3 regions of the Pseudoalteromonas sp. G5_S1_14_S5 genome follow, and region 3 is predicted to be linked to each of the others. Evidence: predicted binding sites of a transcription regulator. Region 3 holds the regulator's gene; each other region holds the start of a gene.
What was found. The regulator NrdR, encoded in region 3, represses ribonucleotide reductase genes. The targets are predictions, from matches to a motif close to AAACACNANATNTNGTGTTT.
Positions count from the first base shown of each region.

Region 1 (8,166 bases), on a different contig from region 3:
GTATTATGAAACGTAGATCTTCTAAGTAAGCTCGCTAACGATCTTAAAGCTCTCTAAAGGTGCTTCACTCGCCGTTTAACTTCTTCTTGCTTACCGAAGTTAAATGGTCGTGCGTCTGGGCTACCAAGGTAACCGCAAACACGGCGTGTTACTGATACTTTAGTTGAGTCATGGTTGCCACATTTAGGACAGGTAAAGCCCTTACTCGTACAATCGAACTCACCGTTGTAACCACACTCGTAACACTCATCAATCGGCGTGTTGGTACCGTAGTAAGGAACTCGTGTGTAGCTGTAATCCCATACGTTTTCTAGCGCTTCGATGTTTTTCTGCATGTTAGGGAATTCACCGTAACAAATGAAACCACCGCTAGAGATTTCAGGATAAGGCATCTCGAAATCAATCTTATCGTATGGGTTCACTTTCTTTTGTACATCTAAGTGGAAGCTGTTTGTGTAGTAACCACGGTCTGTTACGCCATCAATCACACCAAACTCTTTGGTATCGATGCTGCAGAAACGGCTGCATAGGTTTTCACTTGGTGTGCCGTAAAGGCTGAACGCGTAACCTGTCTCTTTCGTCCAAGATTCCACTTCACGCTTCATGTACTCCACTAGCTCAAGCGCTTTAGCACGCATTTCGCCATCGTCGTACAAATGAACTTCAGTGCCGTAAAGTGCAGTCATCGCTTCATGGATACCAATGTAACCAAGAGAAACAGAAGCACGGCCGTTCTTGAAGATATCTGCAATTGAATCATCAGCTTTCAAGCGAACACCACATGCACCTTCCATATATAGGATTGGAGCAACACGTGCCTTCACATTTTCTAGACGAGAAATACGAGTTTCTAATGCGCGACGAGCAAGCTTCAGTTTTTCATCAAGCAACTCGTAGAACTTAGCCATATCTTGTTTTGCGTTGATCGCAATACGTGGCAAGTTCAAGCTTACAACACCTAAGTTGTTACGTCCTTCATGGATAAACTCGCCATTTTCTTCATATGTATTTAAGAAGCTACGGCAACCCATAGGTGTTTTGAATGACCCTGTCACTTCTACTACCTTGTCGTAGTTAAGAATGTCTGGGTACATACGTTTAGACGCACACTCAAGTGCCAGTTGCTTGATATCGTAGTTTGGATCTTGTGGCTGGTGGTTCAAACCGTCTTTGATAGCAAAAACCAGTTTAGGGAACACGGCTGTTTTACGGTTCTTACCTAAACCTGCAATGCGATTCTTAAAGATAGATTGCTGAATCAGTTTCGAGCCCCAGTTTTCACCTAAGCCAAAACCAAACGTAACGAATGGCGTTTGACCATTAGCGGTGTGCAGTGTGTTTACTTCGTATTCAAGAGATTGGAATGCGTCGTAACACTCTTTCTCAGTGCGAGAAATAGCAAACGCTTCTGGGCTGTGAATGTCCCACTCTTTAGCTAACGATAAGTGCTTCTCGTAACTTGCCATCACGTAAGGTTCTAAAACCTCGTCGATGCGGTTGATCGTTGTACCACCGTAAATGTGGCTTGCCACTTGTGCGATGATCTGCGCAGTTACCGCCGTTGCGGTAGAGATAGACTTAGGCGTATCGATTTCTGCGTTACCCATCTTGAAGCCATGCGTTAACATGCCTTTCAAGTCGATAAGCATACAGTTAAACATCGGGAAGAACGGAGCGTAATCGAGATCGTGGTAGTGAATGTCGCCACACTCGTGAGCATGTACGATGTCACGTGGCAAAATGTGAGTTTTCGCATAGTGTTTAGCCACGATCCCCGCTAGCAAGTCACGCTGAGTTGGGATTACTTTGCCATCTTTGTTCGCGTTTTCATTGATTAGATCAACGTTGCTTTCTTCGATCAAACCTTCGATTTCACGAGTTAAGGCACTTTGCTTTTCACGAGCGATGTCGCGGTCGTGACGATATTCGATGTATGCGCGTGCCAGAGACTTATATGGTCCCTGCATTAGCTCATTCTCGACCATTGTTTGAATTTCAGAGATATGAACTTCATCGTAGTCTTCGAGCTTCAACTCAACTGCTAATGCCACATTCAATGCATAAATAGCAATTTCCTTATCGGTTTTATCTGATGCTGCTTCCACTGCAGCCTGGATGCGATCTCTACTGAATGGAGCTCTTGAGCCATCACGCTTGATTACGATTGATTTCACCACTTCTCCTTACTCTTGAGGTATTCACAGACTTATCCACAAAGGCACTATATAGAGCTATTTGCCGTTAAACTAACACTAGATATTGTGGCGTATTTAACGAGAACCACCAAACTTGAGTATTGATTTGGATCAATAAAAAGAGAACGCTGACTAAGATCAATTCAATATTATTACGCTAGTTCTCAACTCGAAAAGAAACAATGTAACAATAAAAAACTGCTAAAAAGAGTTGAATTTTTACTAAGTGTTGTAGGATAACGGCTCATCAATATTGGTCGACAAATTTAGGGATATTTGGGATGAAACGACTACAAAAGTGGTTAATGTTAGGCTGCCTAATCGGTAACCAAGCAATTGCTGAACCTTTAACCATATCCAGTTGGAATATCGAATGGTTATCAACCAACGAGGCTGTGAATAAGTTTTCTGATAAACGAGAGCAAGCCGACTTCGATAAACTCGGAACGTATTTTCAATCCTTAAACGCCGATGTGGTTGCTTTTCAAGAAGTCGATGACGTAAATGCCATACAACTTGTGGCTGGTGATCAATATCAGATCTTAATGTCTGACCGGGTGCTACCCAAGAACAGCAACCACCAATTTAAAGAAGTGAACCAATACACGGGTTTTGCGGTTCGTAAAGGAGTAACCCTCACCGACTACGCTGACTTTCCACTTGAAACTACGCCCAAAAGTAAGCTTAGATTTGCTAGCTATATCGTTATAAAGACAGAGACTAGACCCATTCACATGCTATCTGTTCATTTAAAAGCAGGATGCAGTGGTGCTTATAAGTCCAACCGCGATTGCTCACGTTTAAAAGAGCAAGCTCAGCAACTGAACAAGTGGATAAAGCAAAGGGAGCGCAAGAATGAAGACTACGCCATTCTTGGCGACTTTAACCATAACCTCGCTTTCTCACGAGATTGGATGTGGAAACAGTTAACAAAATATACTGATGCACAGTTAGCGACACGAAAGACACGCGCAGACTGCAAAGTGCGCTCTAACCGAAACAATCATCGTACGCATCAGTTCCGATCTGTTATTGATCATATTGTGGTGAGTAAATCATTGAATGCAGAACCTGCGAAACAACAAGTATTCAAAACACAAGATGTTCTGGACTACAAACTCAGCGATCACTGCCCAGTTACAACGACAATCAACTAATTATTGTAGATCTAAAAAGAGACCGACTGGCTATAGAGCTAAAGCGAGTCGGCTTCTCAAATGTTTATATCAAGCCAATTAGATACACGATAGGTTTAACTTAACAGGTTTTATGTGTTGGACCTGCTAACCACATTCCCACCAGCATGCTTATCATAAATACCCATACGCTTGGGTTACCTCCGCTAAGACTCGTCACCGCTGGTCCAGGACAAAAGCCAGCAAGCCCCCAACCTAAGCCAAACGCTGTAGAACCCACAACCAGCTTTCTGTCAATTAATGGATTATTAAGGCTATCTAATCGCTCTCCATTGATCGCTTTTTCTCGCTTTTTAATGACTAGAAGATAAAACGGCGCAAACACCATCAGTGCACCGCCCATTACGAATGCCAGACTTATGTCCCAATCACCTGTAATGTCTAAGAAGCCGAGTACCTTGTTAGGATCTACCATGCCTGAAATGATCATACCTGAACCAAATAGGATGCCTGAAAGCAAACCAACAAGGATAGTAAATGAAGAGTTTTTCATTATGCCTCCAAACCCATTAGGTTCTTAATAAGCACCGTAGCCATTGCGATACCCATGAATATACAAGTCGCTATAATTGAACGTTTAGATAAACGTGCCATGCCCACAATACCATGTCCGCTTGTACAACCATTCGCTGTTTTAGTGCCAAAGCCAACTAACAGACCAGCGATAACCACCACTACGAGATTCATCTCTTCCAGTTGTGGGAGTTGGTAACCGGTAGGAATCAACAACCAACCACTTACTACCATTCCAACAACAAATGCGATGCGCCATTGCTTTTCAGTTTTTTCTGTATTCGTGATTTTGCTTTCTTTGTTACTGATACAAACAGGCAATAATCGACTGACAATTCCGCTAATACCAGCGACTCGACCAATCCCGAGCATTAAGACAATAGCCGACATGCCCAACAGCATGCCGCCGAAAAAGGCATTCCAAGGAATCAAACTCAACACAGATCTCTCCTATCCACAAACATCATAACTTTCAATCACATTAAATTAGATATTACTAATAAATATAAATTAGTCAATGCTAATACAGCTTATCCCATTTATACCTACAATCGGCTCCTTGTCATTCAGCTAGCTGTGAGCTCCCAACAAACAAAAAGCCCTTAGGCGTTAACCTAAGGGCTTTTGATTTCATTTGAGCTGTATCTGCTACTTAGTCTTGTTCTTTTCAGCTATCCACTGTGACATGTACTTGGTGCTTGCCATGGTGTGGTGCTTGAGCATTGAACCGAAGAAATTATCCAATCGGTGCGAATCAAGCTCAGAAACCAACGCCGTTAATCGTTCGATCAATTGATTGCCTAACTTATCTTGCTCGTAATGCGTTTCAAGAATAGAGTGACACTGGCTTTGAGCTTTCAGCCACTTTTCTTCATCGCGATAAAGTTCAACTGCTGCAACCACAAACTCATCGATATCGTCAGCCACCGTACCCGGCCATTGCAGTTCACCTGGCGATAGCATGCCTTCACTGCCAATCTGACTCGTCACATTCGGGGTTTGTAGCTTCATCGCGTCAAGTAACTTGCCTTTAATGCCCGCACCAAAACGTAATGGTGCAACACATACACGTGCCTCTTCCATCACTTCTTGAGCATCTTTAGCCCAACCTTTGATGTGGAAACCGGTTTTAGGGTTATGCAAAGCGGTTGCCTTTGGCGGCGGGTATGATCCGTATATATGAAGCTCAGTATCAGGCAACTGCTTACGAATCTTCGGCCAAATCTTTTGTAACTGAAGCACTGCATCCCAGTTAGGTGCATGCCTAAAGTTACCTATCGTCATGAAATGCTTACGTTCTTCATAGCTTTTCGTGCGTTCAGGCAAAGTCTTAAGATCAACCATGAAAGGTAGATGATGTAGAAGCTTTGGATCGATATTGAACTCAGATTGGAGCAGCTCCATCTCGTAACTTGAAATGATCAACGAAAGATCACAGCGCAGAATCGCGGCAATTTCACGCTTGGCCAGATCACTGTACAGGTGTTCTTTCGTCAGGTCTGTCTCTTTCTTAACAGCTTCGTGTCGAGCATTGCGTAGGAACTGTAAATCTTCAGTATCCAATAGCTTAAAGGCATTAGGACATACCTTCTCAACACGCCAACCAAATTGTTCTTCCATCATGAAACGGTCAAACATGACAACATCAGGTTGTAGCTGTTCGATGTACTGATCAAAGCTATCGCAATTCAGCTTAATAGATTGGCTCGTGATACCCTCTTCAGAGAGATCAATCATGTGCTCAGTTTCTTGAGCAGGCGTTGCGAATTCAACAGACCAGCCTTGTCGTTTAAACAGGCGTAAAAGTGACATCATATGGCTGCCAGCCGCCGATGAATTCGGTTCTGGCCAAACGTAGCCAATTGCTAAAACTTTCTTCAAAATACTTCCTAAGAAATAACAAAAGGGACTCTATAAGCCCCTTATTGAACATTTACTGATAATTATAATAAGCTCTAAGAACTCAGCGATTCGATTCGCTCACCGACATTGCGAGCTATCATAAGCACTTCATCCGCAGAGTACAGATTTGAAATCGTAGTTTCGACTTCTGCACCCAATGTAGATTGATACAGCTTTTGTGCAAAGTTGTCCGCCCTGGTGGTCACTAATACATGTTTTAGTGTCGAGCCTTGCTCTGCAAGTTTCTGCTTCACTAGCGGCAAAGGATCTAGAATCAGCTTTTTTCCAACCCTTGCGCACTCGGTAACAAGCAAGTTGCTCCAACTCTAAAACAGCTCAAGGCCTAAACCCACTTTTTGATCCCATATAATGTAACCAACAATCTCCCTTCACTTTCTGCAACGAAGTTAAGAAAGCGTGGCGCAGCATTTAAGTTAAATTGTAACTAACCCTTCGAGTTTTGTTGTCGAACAAAGTAGCTTGGTGAACTAAAGCTGCCCACCAAGGTCAGCTTTATCCATTAGACGAACTTGCACCTTAACTGCTACTCGCTTTCTGAGTTAGGGCGCGTTTTACAGTGTAAAATGGCCTTTTCTAATAGCTCTAATGCTGATTGCTCCACTTCTGGCAGTTTGGCACCTGATTGACCTAACGGCTCTACACGGTTACCCCATTTAATATGGCCTGCTCCCCAAGTTAAACCAGCACCAAATGCTGCAACCAAGATATTTGAATTAGGCTCAACAAAACCTTGCTCTAGTGATTCACATAGTGCAATTGGCACGGTCGCTGCCGACGTGTTGCCGTAGTTTTGAATGTTCACAAAGGCTTTTTCACGCTCAATACCAGCCATATCGCAAAGCGTTTGAATAATTCGGATGTTCGCCTGATGTGGAATCACAACATCAATGTTGTCTGTTGAGATACCTGTGCGGCTCAATACGGTATGCGCTGCCGCCCCCATGCCTTTAACTGCACGCTTGAAGATCTCTTTACCTACGAAATCAAAGTCCCAATAACCGTTATCAGCCGCAAAACGGTCCATAGAAGTACCGAACTTAGGCACTGCTAGAATATCTCGGCCTTCAGCATCACATCCGATTTGCGCTTCTTGGAGACCAACTTGCTCTTCAGTGCGAGAAAGTACGACTGCACCCGCACCATCACCGAATAGAACCGCAGTATCACGCTTGGTCCAGTCAATGAAGAATGAAAGACGCTCTGCACCCACAACGACAGCGTTGCGGTAGTTGCCGGCTTGAATCAATCGAGTTGCTGTTTCAACACCGTAGATGAAGCCTGTGCAGGCTGCATTAAGGTCAAAAGCCGCAGCGCTCTTGATACCTAAGTTCTGTTGAACTTTCGATGCAGTATTTGGAATAAGAGAATCTGGGCTACACGTCGCAACAATAACTAGATCGATGTCTTCAGCCGTTAGGCCAGCACACGCCATTGCGTGCTGAGCAGCAACGGTCGCTAGCTCAGAGGTATTTACATGACTGATACGACGGTTTTCGATACCAGTTCGAGTGCGAATCCACTCGTCAGACGTATCAATAAATGTGCTTAAATCATCATTGGACAGCACAGCTGGTGGCAGACACTTTCCCCAGCCCGTAATCTCGGCGTAAAATTTTGTCATCATTTACCTGTTTATTGTTTGTTTTTATTTGAGTATCGTATTCATGTTTTAAACAGTATAAGCGTTCCGTACGTGATTCGTAAATCGCGTTAGCCACGGAGATGCAATAAAAAGAGAAAGTTATGTCTACATTCAACACTCGTTGCCCTGATTGCAGTAGCGTAAACCGAGTTCCTTCAGAAAGAATTTCAGAAAGCCCTACTTGTGGTAAGTGCAAAAATGCACTTCTAGACGGCGCACCAATCGAAGGTACATCACTGAATTTCCAATCGATTTTGAACAGTTCACAACCTGTCGTTGTCGATTTTTGGGCGACATGGTGCAACCCATGTGTAGGTTTCGCACCTGTATTTAGCGATGTCGCGAAAGAGCGCGCTGGCGATGTTCGATTTGTTAAAATCGATACCGAAGCTCAACAGCAACTGGCGGCTATGTATCAAATCAGAAGCATCCCAACGGTGATGGTATTCAAGAACGGTCAGCGTGTTGATACGATCAACGGTGCCTTACCAAAAGGTCAATTTGATCAATGGCTTAATCAAGCTTTAGCTAAATAAGTTTGCCTAAAATCATTCATTAACCGGCAAACAAAAATAGGTTATGAGCCCCTAATAAATAAGGCTTCATAACCTATATTCAGACAACAATTTATCGTATTGTCTTCTAAACACTTAATTCGTGTTCTGCTTTCTCACCTGCTTCATGCTTGTTCAAATCA
Region 1 covers NZ_JBQKUM010000029.1:23,617-31,782, forward strand. Annotated here, with positions in the region: gene nrdD (anaerobic ribonucleoside-triphosphate reductase) at 54-2,174, opposite strand; gene ACTRWI_RS10640 (endonuclease/exonuclease/phosphatase family protein) at 2,477-3,352, shown strand; gene ACTRWI_RS10645 (DUF6691 family protein) at 3,453-3,884, opposite strand; gene ACTRWI_RS10650 (YeeE/YedE family protein) at 3,884-4,345, opposite strand; gene ACTRWI_RS10655 (glycosyltransferase) at 4,553-5,785, opposite strand; gene ACTRWI_RS10660 (hypothetical protein) at 5,860-6,120, opposite strand; gene ACTRWI_RS10665 (ketoacyl-ACP synthase III) at 6,351-7,448, opposite strand; gene trxC (thioredoxin TrxC) at 7,571-8,005, shown strand; gene ACTRWI_RS10675 (GMC family oxidoreductase) at 8,112-8,166, opposite strand, start outside.
Region 1: nrdD (anaerobic ribonucleoside-triphosphate reductase) is a predicted target of NrdR. The motif match lies at 2,248-2,267, and genes of this name have one in related genera.

Region 2 (8,166 bases), on a different contig from region 3:
AGTACGACGTGTAACAACTTCGCGACGGTGGTCAACGAAGCACTTAAGCATGTCTTTTAGGTTAAACAACTGTGGTTGGCCATTGTTTAGAGCAACCATGTTGATACCGAAAGTCGTTTGCAGCTGAGTTTGTGCGTATAGGTTGTTCAGAACAACTTCACCCACGGCGTCGCGCTTACATTCAATAACAATACGCATACCATCTTTATCAGATTCGTCACGTAGAGCACTGATGCCTTCTACTTTCTTATCTTTAACCAGTTCAGCAATTTTCTCGATCAGACGGGCTTTGTTTACTTGGTAAGGGATCTCAGTAACGATAATGGTCTCTTTACCATTCTTGTCAGCTTCGATGTCCGCTTTTGAACGCATGTAAACTTTACCGCGGCCAGTCTTGTATGCATCTACGATGCCTTTACGACCACTAATAAGTGCTGCTGTCGGGAAGTCAGGACCAGGAATGTAGTCCATTAGCTCATCAATCGTGATCTCTTCATTATTGATAAGTGCTAAACAGCCATCAACAACTTCACCTAGGTTATGAGGTGGGATGTTGGTAGCCATACCTACTGCGATACCAGAAGCACCGTTTACCAATAGGTTAGGAATTTTTGTCGGAAGAACTGCTGGGATTTGTTCAGTACCATCGTAGTTCGGTACGTAATCCACAGTTTCCTTATCAAGGTCAGCCAAAAGCTCGTGAGCAATTTTCGCCATACGAACTTCGGTATAACGCATTGCAGCCGCGGAGTCGCCATCGATAGAACCAAAGTTACCTTGGCCATCAACTAGCATGTAACGTAGTGAGAACGGTTGAGCCATACGAACAATTGTGTCGTATACAGCACTATCACCATGCGGATGGTATTTACCGATTACATCACCTACTACACGAGCAGACTTTTTATATGGTTTGTTCCAATCATTACCTAGTACATTCATCGCGAACAAAACGCGGCGGTGTACTGGTTTCAGGCCATCACGCACATCTGGAAGGGCACGACCAACGATGACGGACATCGCATAGTCTAGGTATGAACCTCTAAGCTCATCTTCAATATTTACGGGCGTGATCTCTTTCGCTAGATCGCTCATAGAGCCATTTTCCCTCTATAGTCAGATCGTATATTTGAATACGTATAAGACCGAAAAATATAACACAAATTTACCTACGGAGGCATCACTTTCCCTAACCTTTTATCATCTTATGACCCTTGTAGCCAATCAATTGATGAGAAATTGCACCTCAGCATCATATCTCGCTGAAACATGTTCACTTTACATCCAATAAATTCGCAAAATTGTAGATCTTCTGGTCAGCACGAAAAGGCAAGTTATAATGCCTGCAATTTCATGGATGCATTATTTAACTTGGAAATGCCGATTATGACTAAATCACAGAACGTAGACCCAGCAGAAATTAAGAAATTCGAAGACATGGCGTCGCGCTGGTGGGATCTCGAAGGCGAGTTTAAGCCTCTACACGAAATTAACCCACTTCGCCTAAATTACGTGCTAGAAAAAACCGAAGGCTTGTTTGGTAAGAAAGTCCTCGATGTAGGCTGCGGCGGCGGTATTTTAGCGGAGAGCATGGCTGTCGAAGGTGCGGTAGTCACTGGCTTAGATATGGGCAAAGAACCACTAGAAGTAGCACGTCTTCACGCCCTAGAAACCGGCACCAAGCTAGATTACATCCAAAGCACGATTGAAGACCATGCAGAGCAAAACCCACAAACTTACGATGTGGTGACATGTATGGAAATGCTGGAGCACGTCCCAGACCCACAATCTGTGATTACTGCTTGTTCGAAATTAGTAAAACCAGGTGGACACGTGTTCTTCTCTACGTTGAACCGTAATTTCAAATCTTACTTGTTCGCGATTGTTGGCGCAGAAAAACTGCTTAGAATTGTTCCAGAAGGCACTCACGAGCATGACAAGTTCATTCGCCCTGCTGAACTTATCAAGATGATAGACAACACCCCACTCCAGGAATTAGGCATCACTGGCCTGCACTACAATCCGTTAACAGACAGTTACCGTTTAAGGCAAAACGTTGATGTTAACTACATAGTTCACACTAAAAATTTCGCCTAACAAATATCAATAAATCAACCGCAAAATTTTTTAATAAAAAAGACTAATGAAAAGAGTTGCAATTAACATAACTTTGCGACTTTTTTCAGTCTAAACTTCGTGCACCAGCTTCCATTTTGACCACCTAGATTTAAATTTAATCGCCGAAAATCCGTCGCTCATTTTGCCCAAAGATCAAGGGATTTTTTTTTATCGGCGTGCAAAAATAAAGCATCCTTAAAAGGCGAGTTTTATACAATCAAGTGACATCTAACCTCATCAGTTAGTGGTCACTTACAGTTTTTTTTCAATCCACCACTTATCCACAAGCAACCCCATTTCTTTGCCTTGAAAAATATCAGTTGTAGCACTATCTTGTAACCCAACAAACAAATGACCCCTATATGTTGTGTTTGAACTACAATGTATGGGTAGACCAAGATCACAAAGCCGAAACGTAATTTACAAAAATTACACAAAAATAGACAAAAACACGGCCTTGTTTAGTTTTGTTAGGGAAATTAAGCAGAATGAACCAACAACTTACTGTTACTAAGCGTAACGGGCGCAAAGAAACGATCGATTTAGAAAAAATCCATCGCGTGATCACATGGGCAGCTGAAGGCTTGCACAATGTTTCTGTATCACAAGTAGAATTGAAAGCTCACATTCAGTTTTACGATGGCATTACCACTACTGATATCCATGAGACAATCATCAAGTCAGCAGCGGATCTAATCTCTGAAGAGACTCCAGATTACCAATATCTTGCAGCACGTCTTGCAGTATTCCACCTACGTAAAAAAGCGTACGGCAAATACGAGCCACCTGCTCTTTACGACCACGTTGCAAATCTTGTTGATATGGGTAAATACGATAGCCACCTAATGGAAGACTACACGAAGGCTGAGTTCGATGAACTTGACTCGTACATCGACCATAAGCGTGACTTAGATTTTTCTTACGCAGCGGTTAAACAGCTTGAAGGTAAATACTTCGTGCAAAACCGTGTAACGAAAGATATCTACGAGAGTGCTCAGTTCCTTTACATTCTAGTTGCTGCGTGTCTATTCGCTAAATACCCGAAATCGACTCGTCTTGACTATATCAAACGTTTTTACGACGCATCGTCTACGTTTAAGATTTCTCTACCTACACCGATCATGTCTGGTGTACGTACGCCTACTCGTCAATTCAGTTCTTGTGTACTGATCGAGTGTGGTGACAGCCTTGATTCTATCAACGCAACTGCAAGCTCAATTGTTCGTTACGTGTCTCAACGTGCTGGTATCGGTATCAACGCAGGTCGTATCCGTGCTCTTGGTTCTGAGATTCGCGGTGGTGAAGCGTTCCACACAGGCTGTATCCCTTTCTACAAATACTTCCAAACAGCAGTAAAATGTTGTTCTCAAGGCGGTGTTCGTGGTGGTGCAGCAACGGTATTCTACCCACTATGGCACGGTGAAGTTCAGTCTCTACTAGTACTGAAGAACAACCGTGGTGTTGAAGAGAACCGTGTTCGTCACATGGATTACGGCGTACAGCTGAACAAGCTTATGTACTCTCGTCTAGTTCAAGGTGGCAACATCAGCCTGTTCTCACCATCTGATGTACCTGGCCTATACGACGCGTTCTTCGAAAACCAAGAGCGTTTTGAAGAGCTGTACGTTAAGTACGAAAACGATCCGTCAATCAAGCGTGAAACAGTAAAAGCAGTAGAGCTATTCTCTCTATTGATGCAAGAGCGTGCTTCTACTGGTCGTATCTACATTCAGAACGTTGACCACTGTAATACACACAGCCCGTTTGATTCTGAAGTTGCCCCTGTTCGTCAATCGAACCTATGTCTAGAAATCGCGCTGCCAACTAAGCCACTTTCTAACGTAGAAGATGACGAAGGTGAAATTGCCCTATGTACGCTTTCAGCATTTAACCTTGGCGCAATCAACGAACTGGATGACCTAGCAGAGCTTTCTGAACTGGTTGTTCGTGCTCTAGACGCACTTCTTGATTACCAAGATTACCCGCTTCCAGCAGCATACAAGTCGACAATGAACCGTCGTACTCTAGGTGTAGGTGTTATCAACTACGCATACTACCTAGCGAAGAATGGTGTTAAGTACTCTGACGGCAGTGCAAATGGCCTGACGCACCGTACTTTTGAAGCGATTCAATACCATCTACTTAAAGCGTCTGTAGAACTAGCGAAAGAGCAAGGCCGTTGCCCATCTTTCCACGAGACTAACTACGCGAAAGGTCTACTGCCAATCGACACTTACAAGAAAGATGTCGATTTAGTATGTGATGAGCCTCTACACTACGATTGGGATGCGCTACGTGAAGAGATCATGGAGCACGGTCTGCGTAACTCTACGCTAACTGCGCTTATGCCTTCTGAGACTTCGTCTCAAATTTCGAACGCGACTAACGGTATCGAGCCACCACGTGGTTACGTATCAGTGAAAGCATCGAAAGACGGCATCCTGAAGCAAGTGGTTCCTGATTTCCTAAATCTTAAAGAGAACTACGAGCTACTTTGGAACATTGGTTCTAACGACGGTTACCTACACCTAGTGGGTATCATGCAAAAATTCGTTGACCAAGCTATCTCTGCAAACACTAACTATGATCCAAGTGTTTACGATAGCGGTAAAGTACCAATGAAGAAGCTGCTTCAAGACCTACTGACTGCTTACAAGTTTGGCGTTAAGACGCTTTACTACCATAACACTCGTGATGGTGCTAAAGACGACCAAGGCGACGCAGTAACAGTGCCGGAAGAAGATTGTGAAGGCGGCGGTTGTAAGATCTAAACCGCAGTAAAATATTAAGACCCCAGAGAAGTTAGCTTCTCTGGGTTTAAAGCATTAACAGGGTTCGTTTTATAACGAGTCTTTAAAGGATTTGGGGCATTTATGGCTTACAGTACTTTTTCTCAGAATAAAAATGATCAACTAAAAGAACCAATGTTCTTGGGTCAGTCGGTTAACGTTGCACGTTACGACCAACAAAAATTCGAAATCTTCGAGAAGCTTATCGAGAAGCAACTTTCTTTCTTCTGGCGTCCAGAAGAAGTAGACGTGTCTAGCGACCGTATCGACTACAACAAGCTTCCCGAGCATGAAAAGCACATCTTCATCTCTAACTTGAAGTACCAAACACTGCTTGATTCTATCCAAGGCCGTAGCCCGAACGTTGCCCTACTTCCACTAGTATCACTACCGGAAGTTGAAACTTGGATTGAGACTTGGTCTTTCTCTGAAACGATTCACTCTCGTTCATACACGCACATCATCCGTAACATTGTGAATGATCCAGGCCTAGTATTCGACGACATCGTTGAAAACGAAGAGATCCTTAAGCGTGCTAAAGACATCGCGTTCTACTACGACGACCTTATCCAGCTAACTGCGGATTACCACCGCTACGGTGAAGGCAACCACAACATCAACGGCGAAGACGTTAAAATTTCACTTCATGACCTGAAGAAGAAGCTTTACCTATGTCTAATGTCGGTAAACGCACTAGAAGCAATTCGTTTCTACGTAAGCTTTGCATGTTCATTTGCATTCGCTGAGCGTGAGCTAATGGAAGGTAACGCGAAAATCATCAAGCTAATTGCTCGTGATGAAGCGCTTCACCTAACTGGTACTCAGCACATGATCAACTTGCTACGTAACGGTCAAGACGACTTCACATTCATGCAAATCGCAGAGGAGTGTAAGCAAGAGTGTTTCGACCTATTCAAGCAAGCGGCTGAACAAGAAAAAGAGTGGGCAGAATACCTATTCAAAGATGGTTCTATGATTGGTCTAAACAAAGACATTCTTTGCCAATACGTTGAATACATCACTAACATCCGTATGCAAGCGGTTGGTCTAGGCACTGCTTACCCTGAAGCAACATCGAACCCTATTCCATGGATCAACGCTTGGTTGTCTTCTGATAACGTACAAGTTGCTCCACAAGAAGCTGAAATCAGTTCTTACCTAGTTGGTCAGATCGACAACGAAGTGAAAGCTGACGACTTTGAAGGATTTGAGCTGTAATGCCAACAATCAAAATCAACAAGCTAACTTCAATTGAATCTAACCCATCAAATACGCTATTGGAAACAATGGAACAGGCAGGATTAGAGCCAGAATACAACTGCCGTGATGGCCACTGTGGTGCTTGTCGCTGTACATTGGATTCTGGTGAGGTTGAGTACGTTGGTTTTGCAATGGCTTACACACAAGACAACGAGATTTTACCTTGTATCTGCAAAGCGAAATCCGATCTATCATTGAGTAACGTGATCCATCGAAACAAGCAAAAACGTGCTTAATTGGTTCGACTTGTTTCGAATCGCGTGAATTACACGGCAACTCGAAAGCTTCAAGAGATCCAGCGAAAAGGGTCCGCCTCCTCTAGGAATGCGGACCCTTTTTTATTTTAATGCATGGTGATTTGAATACCATGTTTTCAATACTCACTCTACTGCTTAGAATAAGACTTCCTGTCGACAGCGACAACACTCAAACCTTTCTTAATGAGTGAGGCTCAACGTCACTGAACCGATGTAACTAGCGCTTCTACACTCTCCACAGCCATTACACTTATCTAAAGCGGAGCTAGGTAGCTCACCAGCTTCAATCTTTATAGCGCCTGCTGAACAAGCAGTCTGACAGGCGTGACAATCTATTTGCATGTAGTTATTGCAGCTATCAGCAAAGGCCCAACACCTCTGTAGATGTTGGGCCTTTTTCTTTGCTCTGTCTTAACCTTAGTTTAAGATAACTTGGTTAGTGACAAAAGCGGCTTACTTGATGATCGCTGAAGGGATAAACATATCCTTCACGCGTTTTACTGACGAATAATCACCAAACATAGGTTTATTGTCTAGATGCCTTCTGAGCATGTCCGCAGCGACAGTTTTGATGATGGTGCGTGCATCTTCGCGCTTGTATTGGCGGTAAAACTCCAGCACTTGTCCCCACTCACCCGCTTCGCTCGACAAAGCAACACTAAAGGTATTGCCCTCTAACTTACCCGTGACTAAGGCCAACTCAGTGCCGCACTTTTCTCTTGTCGCGCCAGCCAAAGCAAACGTTGCGGCTAGTGAGTCGTTCTTTTCAAGCTCACTCTCTTTTGGCTCCGCCATCACCCAAGAGTGACCGAAGCAATCTTCAACTTGTTTATTCGATTGTAGCCAAGCTGAAAGTGCACCTTTGGTTGATACTTCCGATACCGACAAGGTTTTCTTTCTTTCCGCCATAATATGACCGATATGGTCGATCATAGGCTCATCAACACTGACAACGTTACTCTCTAACAGCTTGTACACCATTTGTAGAAGCTTGACGCGAGTTTCTAGGTCCGACTTAGGCCCAAACAGTTTCACTTCAATAAACGGCAGGTAAGAACGATAGCCCAGTTCATAACCTTCCGGCAGTTTCAATTGGTCTAACACGTCAGAAATACCAGACTCGGATAAACCAAAGGTAAACAAACGGCTGCATTCAGACGCGACTACTGGAGGATAAGTGCGAGCAAGGTCAGGGATGATTTCAAAGCTCACCATGCGCTTAAACTCACTCGGTACGCCCGGCGTGAAATAGAAAGTCGCATCGTTAATCTTCAGCTTAAAGCCACAAGCAGTGCCAACAGGGTTATCGACAATTTCTGAGCCTGCTGGTAACAAAGCCTGCTTTAGGTTGCTGTCTGGCATCGGCATACCGCGTCCAGAAAACATCTCTTCCATACGTTTTAGCCATTCAGGAAACATGACTAATTCCTGCTCTGAAGCCGACGCTGCAGCCGCTGCGCTCATATCATCGGTAGTCGGGCCCAATCCACCATTCACAATAACCACATCGTAGTTAAAGCTCAGCATCAACAATTCTTCGACTAAGGCATTCATTTGGTCACCAACAGTGGAACGTTTAGCCAAAGCAAAACCGTGCTGGTAAAACTCAGCTGACATCCAAGCCGCGTTCGTGTCTACAATGTCACCGTGAAGAACTTCTTCACCTGTGCTTAACATTGCGATTTTCGTCATGTTTCTATCCCTTGTAGTCATAAAAAGACGCTGCATTATCTACAAACTGG
Region 2 covers NZ_JBQKUM010000038.1:10,789-18,954, reverse strand. Annotated here, with positions in the region: gene gyrA (DNA topoisomerase (ATP-hydrolyzing) subunit A) at 1-1,095, opposite strand, end outside; gene ubiG (bifunctional 2-polyprenyl-6-hydroxyphenol methylase/3-demethylubiquinol 3-O-methyltransferase UbiG) at 1,387-2,097, shown strand; gene nrdA (class 1a ribonucleoside-diphosphate reductase subunit alpha) at 2,607-4,889, shown strand; gene nrdB (class Ia ribonucleoside-diphosphate reductase subunit beta) at 4,992-6,125, shown strand; gene yfaE (class I ribonucleotide reductase maintenance protein YfaE) at 6,125-6,403, shown strand; gene ACTRWI_RS12735 (CinA family nicotinamide mononucleotide deamidase-related protein) at 6,878-8,116, opposite strand.
Region 2: nrdA (class 1a ribonucleoside-diphosphate reductase subunit alpha) is a predicted target of NrdR. The motif match lies at 2,472-2,491, and genes of this name have one in related genera.

Region 3 (8,166 bases):
CGACCCAAATATGGTCGATATGATTAGCAGGTAATTGGCGCATCAGATCATGTAAATCTAGCTGACCTGTATCAGTAGTACCGACTTCAATGTCAGCAGACGCCTCTGCGACTCTTAATACGGCTGTTGGCAATTGGTATAACTTGAGCTCAGGGCGCAGTTGATTTTGACGATCAAGAATCACGCGAACAGGCTGACGTACGTCAGCTTCAGCGTAATGAGCCTGTGCGCTACTTGGTAATTCAGCCCAGCGAACATTAAGTGAAGCGTTATCATCAATTACCGTTTGGCTGGTTGATAATACTGCGCCCGCCTTTGCTCGATAATTTTGAACATCACGACGTGCTGCTGGCGATGTGATCCACTGGCTCTGACCATTTGCTAGTGCCGTTTGCCCATCGAGACTGGCTGCCATCTTAAGCTGAACAAAAGGCATGCCTGTTTGCATACGCTTAATAAATGCTGGGTTCAAGTCCAAAGCATCTTGCTCAAGTAAACCGATTTCAACCTCAATGCCTGCATCACGCAGCATTTTGATACCACGTCCAGCGACTTTCGGGTTTGGATCCTGCATCGCGCAAATGACTTTAGCCACTTGAGCTTTAATCAAGCCCTCGGCACACGGTGGTGTACGACCATAATGAGAACAAGGTTCTAGTGTGACATAAGCCGTCGCACCTTTTGCCTTATCACCCGCCATTCGCATGGCATGCACTTCAGCGTGAGGTTCACCCGCTTTAGCGTGAAAGCCTTCACCAACAATTTGCCCATCGGTTTGTACAATAACACAACCGACATTTGGGTTTGGCGCAGTGGTGTAAATGCCGCGTTTCGCTAAATGGATAGCACGCGACATCATTTGAAAATCTAGGGGAGAAAAGTTAGACATGACTGAGGGATTAATCCTCTAATTTAGCGATTTCTTCGCCAAACTCTCGAATGTCTTCAAAGCTGCGGTAAACAGAAGCAAAACGGATGTACGCGACTTTGTCTAACTCTTTTAATTGGCTCATGACTAGATTACCAATCATTTCGCTTGGAACTTCACGCTCACCTGTTGCACGGAGTTGTGACTTAATATTACTGATAGCAAGTTCGATCGCATCAGCACTCACAGGGCGTTTTTCCAGAGCTCGTTGCACACCACCAACCATTTTATCTTCGTTAAACGGTTCGCGGTTTCCATTCGACTTAATGACTTTCGGCATCACGAGTTCTGCCGATTCGAACGTAGTGAAACGCTCGCTACATGCAAGGCATTGACGGCGACGACGAACCTGATGGCCATCAGCAACCAGTCTTGAATCGATTACTTTAGTGTCGTTCTCTGAACAAAAAGGACAATGCATATCACCTCCAAATAATTGAATATCAGTGTAACGGAATTGCCAAACGTTAGGAAAGAAAAAGGGCCAATTAAGGCCCTTTTGTGTGCTGATTCATTGATTATTGCTACGCGAAAGCAATTTTTAAAATGAGCTGCAGAGTAAAGTTAACGAGAAACATTAACCGCGAACAAGATAATTCGCTTTACCCACCCATTTGTAGCTGGTCAGCTCTTCTAAGCCCATAGGACCACGAGCGTGCAGTTTCTGAGTAGAGACTGCCACTTCTGCGCCTAAACCAAACTGTGCGCCATCAGTAAAGCGAGTTGATGCATTCACGTACACTGCTGCTGAACCTACCGAGTTAATGAAGCGCTCAGAGCTTTCTAAACTATTAGTCATGATCGCATCTGAATGGCTCGCGTTATGCACGCGCATATGGTCAATCGCTTCTGCAACATCCGCAACCACTTTTACACCAAGTGTGTAGCTTAGCCATTCGGTGTCAAAGTCATCTTCACCTGCATCACGCACGTCAGTAAAATCAGCAATAAGTGCCTTCGCGCTTGAGTCAGCTACTAATGTCACTTTCTCCGCAAGACGTGTTTTAAGCTTGCCAAGGAACTCCTCAGCTACCGCTTCATGAACAAGCAAAGTATCTAGTGAGTTACATGCTGATGGGCGTTGTACTTTCGAGTTTTCAACCACATTAACAGACTTCTCAAGATCCGCGCTCTCATCAACGAAAATATGGCTGATACCGAAACCACCAATGATAACCGGAATAGTGCTGTTCTCTTTACACATCTTGTGTAGACCAGCGCCACCACGAGGGATGATCATATCTACATAGTCATCTAGCTTAAGCAACTGAGAAACCAACTCACGATCTGACTTTTCAATGTATTGAACAGAAGCAGCAGGAAGCTCCGCTTTCTCTAGTGCAGACTGGATAACTTTTACCAGTTCCATGTTCGAGAAAAAGGTCTCTTTACCACCACGCAAGATGCTTGCGTTCCCCGTTTTCAGACACAGCGCCGCAATATCAATCGTTACGTTCGGGCGTGCTTCATAGATAACACCAACAACACCAAGCGGTACACGACGACGAGACAGTGACATACCGTTTTCCAGTACTTTGCTGTCGATTTCGCTGCCCACAGGGTCGTTCAGGCTAATAACGTTACGAACGTCGTTAGCGATGCCAGTTAAGCGTTCTTCATTCAAAAGTAGGCGGTCAAGAAGTGCGTCCGTTAAACCCGCTTCGCGGCCCAGTTCGATGTCTTTCGCGTTCGCTTCTAAGATAGCGGCTGCATTTGCTTCTAACTCATCGGCGATGATCGCCAATGCCTTGTTCTTTTGCGCCGTTGATGTGGTCGCTAGGTGAAAAGCAGCTTCTTTTGCTGCGATACCCATGTTAGTTAAATCCACGTTTAACTCTCCCTAAATTCTGTCTGCTTTTGGATGAAAAAGGCGATGCTTACAACCTGCATCTAGTGCAAAAACCAGATGCGCTGTTCATCGCCTTGTCATCTCGAACTATTCTTGGATAACGACAAGATCGTCACGGTGAATGACTTCTGACCCGTAATCGTAACCAAGGGTGTCGCCAATATCTTTACTGTGCTTGCCTGCTATTTTTGCAAGGTCTTGGCTTGAGTAGCTAGCGATACCACGCGCGACTACTTTGCCTTTGCTGTCTGTGACTTGGGTGACTTCACCACGAGAGAACTCGCCTTTAACTCGAACCACCCCTTTTGCCAACAAGCTACTGCCTTTGGTGTTAACGGCATTCACCGCACCATCGTCAACCACGATGTCACCAGCAGAAGCTGGGCCAGCTAAAATCCAACGCTTACGGTTTTCAAGCGCCTCGGCTAACGGCAAGAAACGTGTGCCTTGAGGATTGTCACTCAAAGAGTCAAAAACCACATTTTCAGCACTACCTGCTGCAATAATAACTTCAATACCAGCTCGACGAGCAATATCCGCCGCCTGCAGTTTTGTCGCCATACCACCGGTACCTAAAGTCGTGCCACTACCGCCTGCAATCTTACGCAGCGTGTCATCAATGGTTTTTACTTCTTTGATGAGCTCCGCATTTGGATCTTTGCGAGGGTCTGCAGTAAATAGACCTTTTTGGTCTGTCAGTAGCAAAAGCTTATCAGCGCCACATAAAATACCAACCAGTGCCGACAAGTTATCGTTGTCGCCTACTTTGATTTCGTTGGTCGCTACTGCATCGTTTTCATTCACGACAGGAATAATATCGTGTTCAACGAGTGCGTTGATCGTGTCACGAGCATTCAGAAAACGCTCACGGTCATCGAGATCAGCACGAGTCAGTAGCATCTGGCCGATTTTAAGACCATAGATAGCGAATAAAGACTCCCAAACTTGAATCAACTGACTTTGCCCAACTGCAGCAAGCAACTGTTTGCTCGCCATTGAGTTAGGAAGTGCGGGGTAACCAAGGTGCTCTCGTCCTGCTGCAATTGCGCCAGACGAAACCATTACCACAGAGTGGCCTTGTTTTTTTAATTCAGCACATTGACGAACCAGCTCAACCATATGAGCACGCTCTAATGCCAATGTTCCACCAGTTAAGACACTGGTACCCAGTTTAACAACGACAGTTTTACGCTGCGCTGTTGTCCCGCTTTGATGATTTGTTGTCATGAAGTCTTTTATGGATAAAACAAATAAGAGGTGATGTTTTAGCAATCAACAGGGGAATTCACAAGCAGAAAAGGTGCGAAATCGCACCTTTTTACTTTATATGGAATAGTAACCTTTAAAATCAGACAAATTCGACAGACTCTTCGTCTAATTGGATGCTGATTTCAAACTTACTTTGAAGTTCATCGACCAGTTTTTGGTGGAAGGCTTCTTGAGTTTTAGTGACCTCAGCAACCGCCTTTTTAGGCAAAGGTAATGAATCCCACTTGCCTTCAATGTTGTATTTACCAATATTGTACTTCGCCGAATACCCCTCTTCAGACTTGTCCAACTCCATCCACCAGCCCCAGAACTCACGCTCTTCTGGTGATTTTTTATCGTTCACACATACTGATAAGCAATCAAAAATATAGTGACCTTCTTCTGATTGCGGCTCCCTCAAATATGGCCCAATGGCCTTTAATACGTTTAACAAGCGATAATGTGTTGGTTCTTGTGTCACTTCTGACATATTGAATCTCCATTTTCAATGTTAAGAATGACGTTACTCAGACTGCAATACGTTAAAACCACGCAGTTGGATTTATAAATTTTCTCTGAGTATCAGGTACTTAATCTGTACACTTTTAATGCTTAACTAATTTAGGAGAAATGTCATCTAAATAATTCGTCCTCAAGCCACTTTATCGCTAATTCGAGGGATTGCTCATAACCTTGTGTAATTGATTTCGATTTAATTTTCTTTGCCTTGCCGTAATCACTGTAAATAGCAACCAGTTGGTTATCCATTGGCGGTGACACAGGATCGCCTTCTAAGGCTAACGCTAAGATAGGAACATTGGTTTTGCTGTTCGACAACAGGCCTTGCACCTTCAAAGACCACGCCATCAACTGACCGGAAAGACTATTGATATCGACGGCACCTTTACCTAAGCGAGAAGCCAGCACATCTAGATGCATCTTTGGCATTTTCTTCAACTTATCGGCATGCACAAAGATGTCGTGAATTGGCGCACCAAGAGAGATACACGCTTTGATCTTATGTTGCTCGATAAAAGACAGCCTAACCATCGCATTGCCGCCAAAGCGGAAACCAAACAAGCCCACTTTATAGTGGTCAACCCATGGGATATTTGGCAGCTCATTCAATACTGCCTGATGCAGGCACGAAGAATCTTCAGTTAATGGCCAATGAGAGCTATGCCCTACCGATGGCATATCAACAGTAAGCATTGCAATGTTCTTCGGTGCCAGATAATCCCTAAACAAACGCCACATGTCCGTTTGCAGGCTATCTAAACCTGCACTCACGATCACAACAGGCTGAGGTTTGTCGGTTTTCGCTAAGTGTAGGTTGGCTTTGATTTTCTTGTTCTGGTATGGCACCTCAATCTGCTTAACAATCAGCTTAGTGTGCTTAATCGCTTCAGAATAGGCTGCGTTCGCTAACACTTGGGCCTGGGCCGCCAAGTTATCATTCTTTAGGTGCGGATAACCTGCAATACTGAAACATAAAGAGGCCGAGAACAGCTCTTCAGCCACCTCTTCACCGCTTTTTTCGTTAGAGCGGTTCTGATGCAACATGCCCAACTTGGTCCATTCATAAGCCCAGTTACCACTGCGGTATCCCATCACTGTGTCTAGCCACTCATCGGTAGTACGAGAGTTGTTTGAGGACGCGATTCGAGCCAGTACAGCTTCTTGCTCAATAGGATTCACGCCTTGCCACACCCACTGAAGACGTCTTAGGTTTCGGTACCATGATAAGTTTTGCTGTTCACGCTTCTCATCCAATAACGCTTCAGAGCTTGGCATGTATTGTGTCAGCATTGAGGTCTCTTTGGCCTGCTTGTGTTTTACAAACAAGGTTTCCGAAAGGTTCGAGCTCGTTTCTTCTGGTTCAGACATTGGGGCACTTAATAAGAAATGATTTCCACTAATAATATAAAAAAAAATGACCCTATAAAGGGTCATTTCTCAAAAAACTAAGTTTACACTTATTTTGACTTGCGATTTACTGGCTCAACGTAGCTTAGGCTAGTATCCCAAGGTTGCTCAATCCATGTGTCTTGAGCGATATCAACAATGTACTCGTCTAGTAGGTGAGCGCCAGAAGGCTTAGCACATACAGCGATCAGTTTTGCTTTAGGGTACATCTCGCGAAGCTTACGTGCAGTGTCACCACTATCAACAAGATCTTCAACGATTAGGAAACCCTCGCCGTCACCTTCAGGTGCTTTAACGACAGTCATATCACGTTGGTGATCGTGGTCGTAGCTAGAAATACAAATCGTATCTACGTGACGAATACCCAGTTCACGAGCCAAGATTGCACCAGGAACCAAACCACCACGGCTTACAGCCCAGATACCTTTCCACTGCTCTGCAGGCATTTGCTTTTCTGCTAGTTGACGGCAGTAAGTCTGCATGTTGTCCCAAGTGATAACAAATTTTTTGCTCATAGTATAAAACCTAATAATTTTTCATGTTATTAGAGGCTATGACGAATATAGCCTCTTCAGCGTTTAAGCAGAAATCTAGACGATTAAGCGAAAATGTATTTAAGAATAAAGACTACCGACATGATCCACACAGCAGGTGAAACGTCGCGACCTTTACCACTTAGCAGCTTAATTGCAGCGTAAGCGATGAAACCTAGTGAGATACCCTCAGCAATAGAGTACGTAAGCGGCATAAGTAGACATGTTACCACGACTGGTGCTGCTTCCGTAAGATCACGCCAATCAATGCCAACTAGGCCTGACATCATCAGAATTGCTACATAGAAAAGTGCGCCTGATGTTGCAAACGCCGGAATCATACCTGCAAGTGGCGAGAAGAAAAGAGCAAGAAGGAAAAGTACGCCCACTACAACAGCCGTTAGACCCGTACGCCCCCCTTCAGCAACGCCTGAAACACTCTCTACATACGAAGTTGTGTTAGATGTACCTAGAAGTGCACCGATAGACGTTGCTGTTGAGTCAGCAAGCAGTGCTTTGTTCAGACGGGGTAGTTTACCATCTTCTTTGATTAGATTTGCTTTTGTCGCAACGCCAACTAGGGTGCCCGCTGTATCGAATAAGTCGACAAATAGGAAAGCAAAGACAACAGAGATCATACCGATTTCAAATACTGCAGAGAAATCAAGCTGCATAAAAGTCGGAGCAAGGCTTGGTGGTGTAGACATGATGCCGCCGTACTGAACGTCACCAATGATAATGCCAAGAGCTGTAATAGCTAGAATTGCAATCATTACTGCGCCTTTCACACCGCGGTGTACAAGAGCAATAGTAAGGAAGAAACCAAGAGCACCAAGGATAGGAGCAATAGCAGTAATGTCACCAAGTGATACTTTTGTTGCAGGGTTAGAAACCACGATGCCCGCATTGCTAAGCGCAATAAATGCTAGAAAAAGACCGATACCCGCAGAGATACCTACACGCAAAGACATAGGAATCGAGTTGATAATCCATTCACGAATCTTAAAGATGCTCAAGAAAATGAAGATCACACCCGAAACAAACACTGCCGCTAGAGCAACTTGCCACGTGTAACCCATGCCCATCACAACCGCGTAGGTAAAGAAGGCATTCAGGCCCATACCTGGAGCTTGAGCAATTGGGTAGTTAGCAACAAAGCCCATGATGAAACAGCCAATAGCAGCCGCTAAACAGGTTGCTACAAATACAGCGCCGTGGTCCATACCAGCATCAGCTAGGATCATTGGGTTTACAAAAATGATGTAAGCCATTGTTAGGAAGGTTGTTAGACCTGCGATGATTTCAGTGCGCACATTGGTGCCGTTTTCACTGAGTTTGAATAGCTTTTCGAACATTATCGAATCCTATAAGGGTAAAAGTAAACGGTTGCGTAATCGATTGGTTTTGGATTATAAAGTTATCAAATAACAAATTCCAGATAGAATTAAGGCTCTAAATAATATTTGTCAGAATGACGTATGAAACCAAGCGATTAAAAATCACATCAAAAAATAAAAATACATATTAAAAACAACAGACTAAAAACAATTTAACGGTCGCATTTATTTGATTGCTTTTTCAACCATCAGTTATTTTCATTAAGAAACTGGCGCTAAATTTGCCAATTAAAACCCACAAGAGTTGTCCGATTTTCAACAGAATCGGTAATAAGACTCAAATTG
Region 3 covers NZ_JBQKUM010000046.1:26,260-34,425, forward strand. Annotated here, with positions in the region: gene ribD (bifunctional diaminohydroxyphosphoribosylaminopyrimidine deaminase/5-amino-6-(5-phosphoribosylamino)uracil reductase RibD) at 1-889, opposite strand, end outside; gene nrdR (transcriptional regulator NrdR) at 900-1,349, opposite strand; gene ACTRWI_RS14465 (glutamate-5-semialdehyde dehydrogenase) at 1,506-2,756, opposite strand; gene proB (glutamate 5-kinase) at 2,865-4,004, opposite strand; gene crl (sigma factor-binding protein Crl) at 4,126-4,515, opposite strand; gene frsA (esterase FrsA) at 4,659-5,912, opposite strand; gene gpt (xanthine phosphoribosyltransferase) at 6,002-6,466, opposite strand; gene ACTRWI_RS14490 (NCS2 family permease) at 6,550-7,839, opposite strand.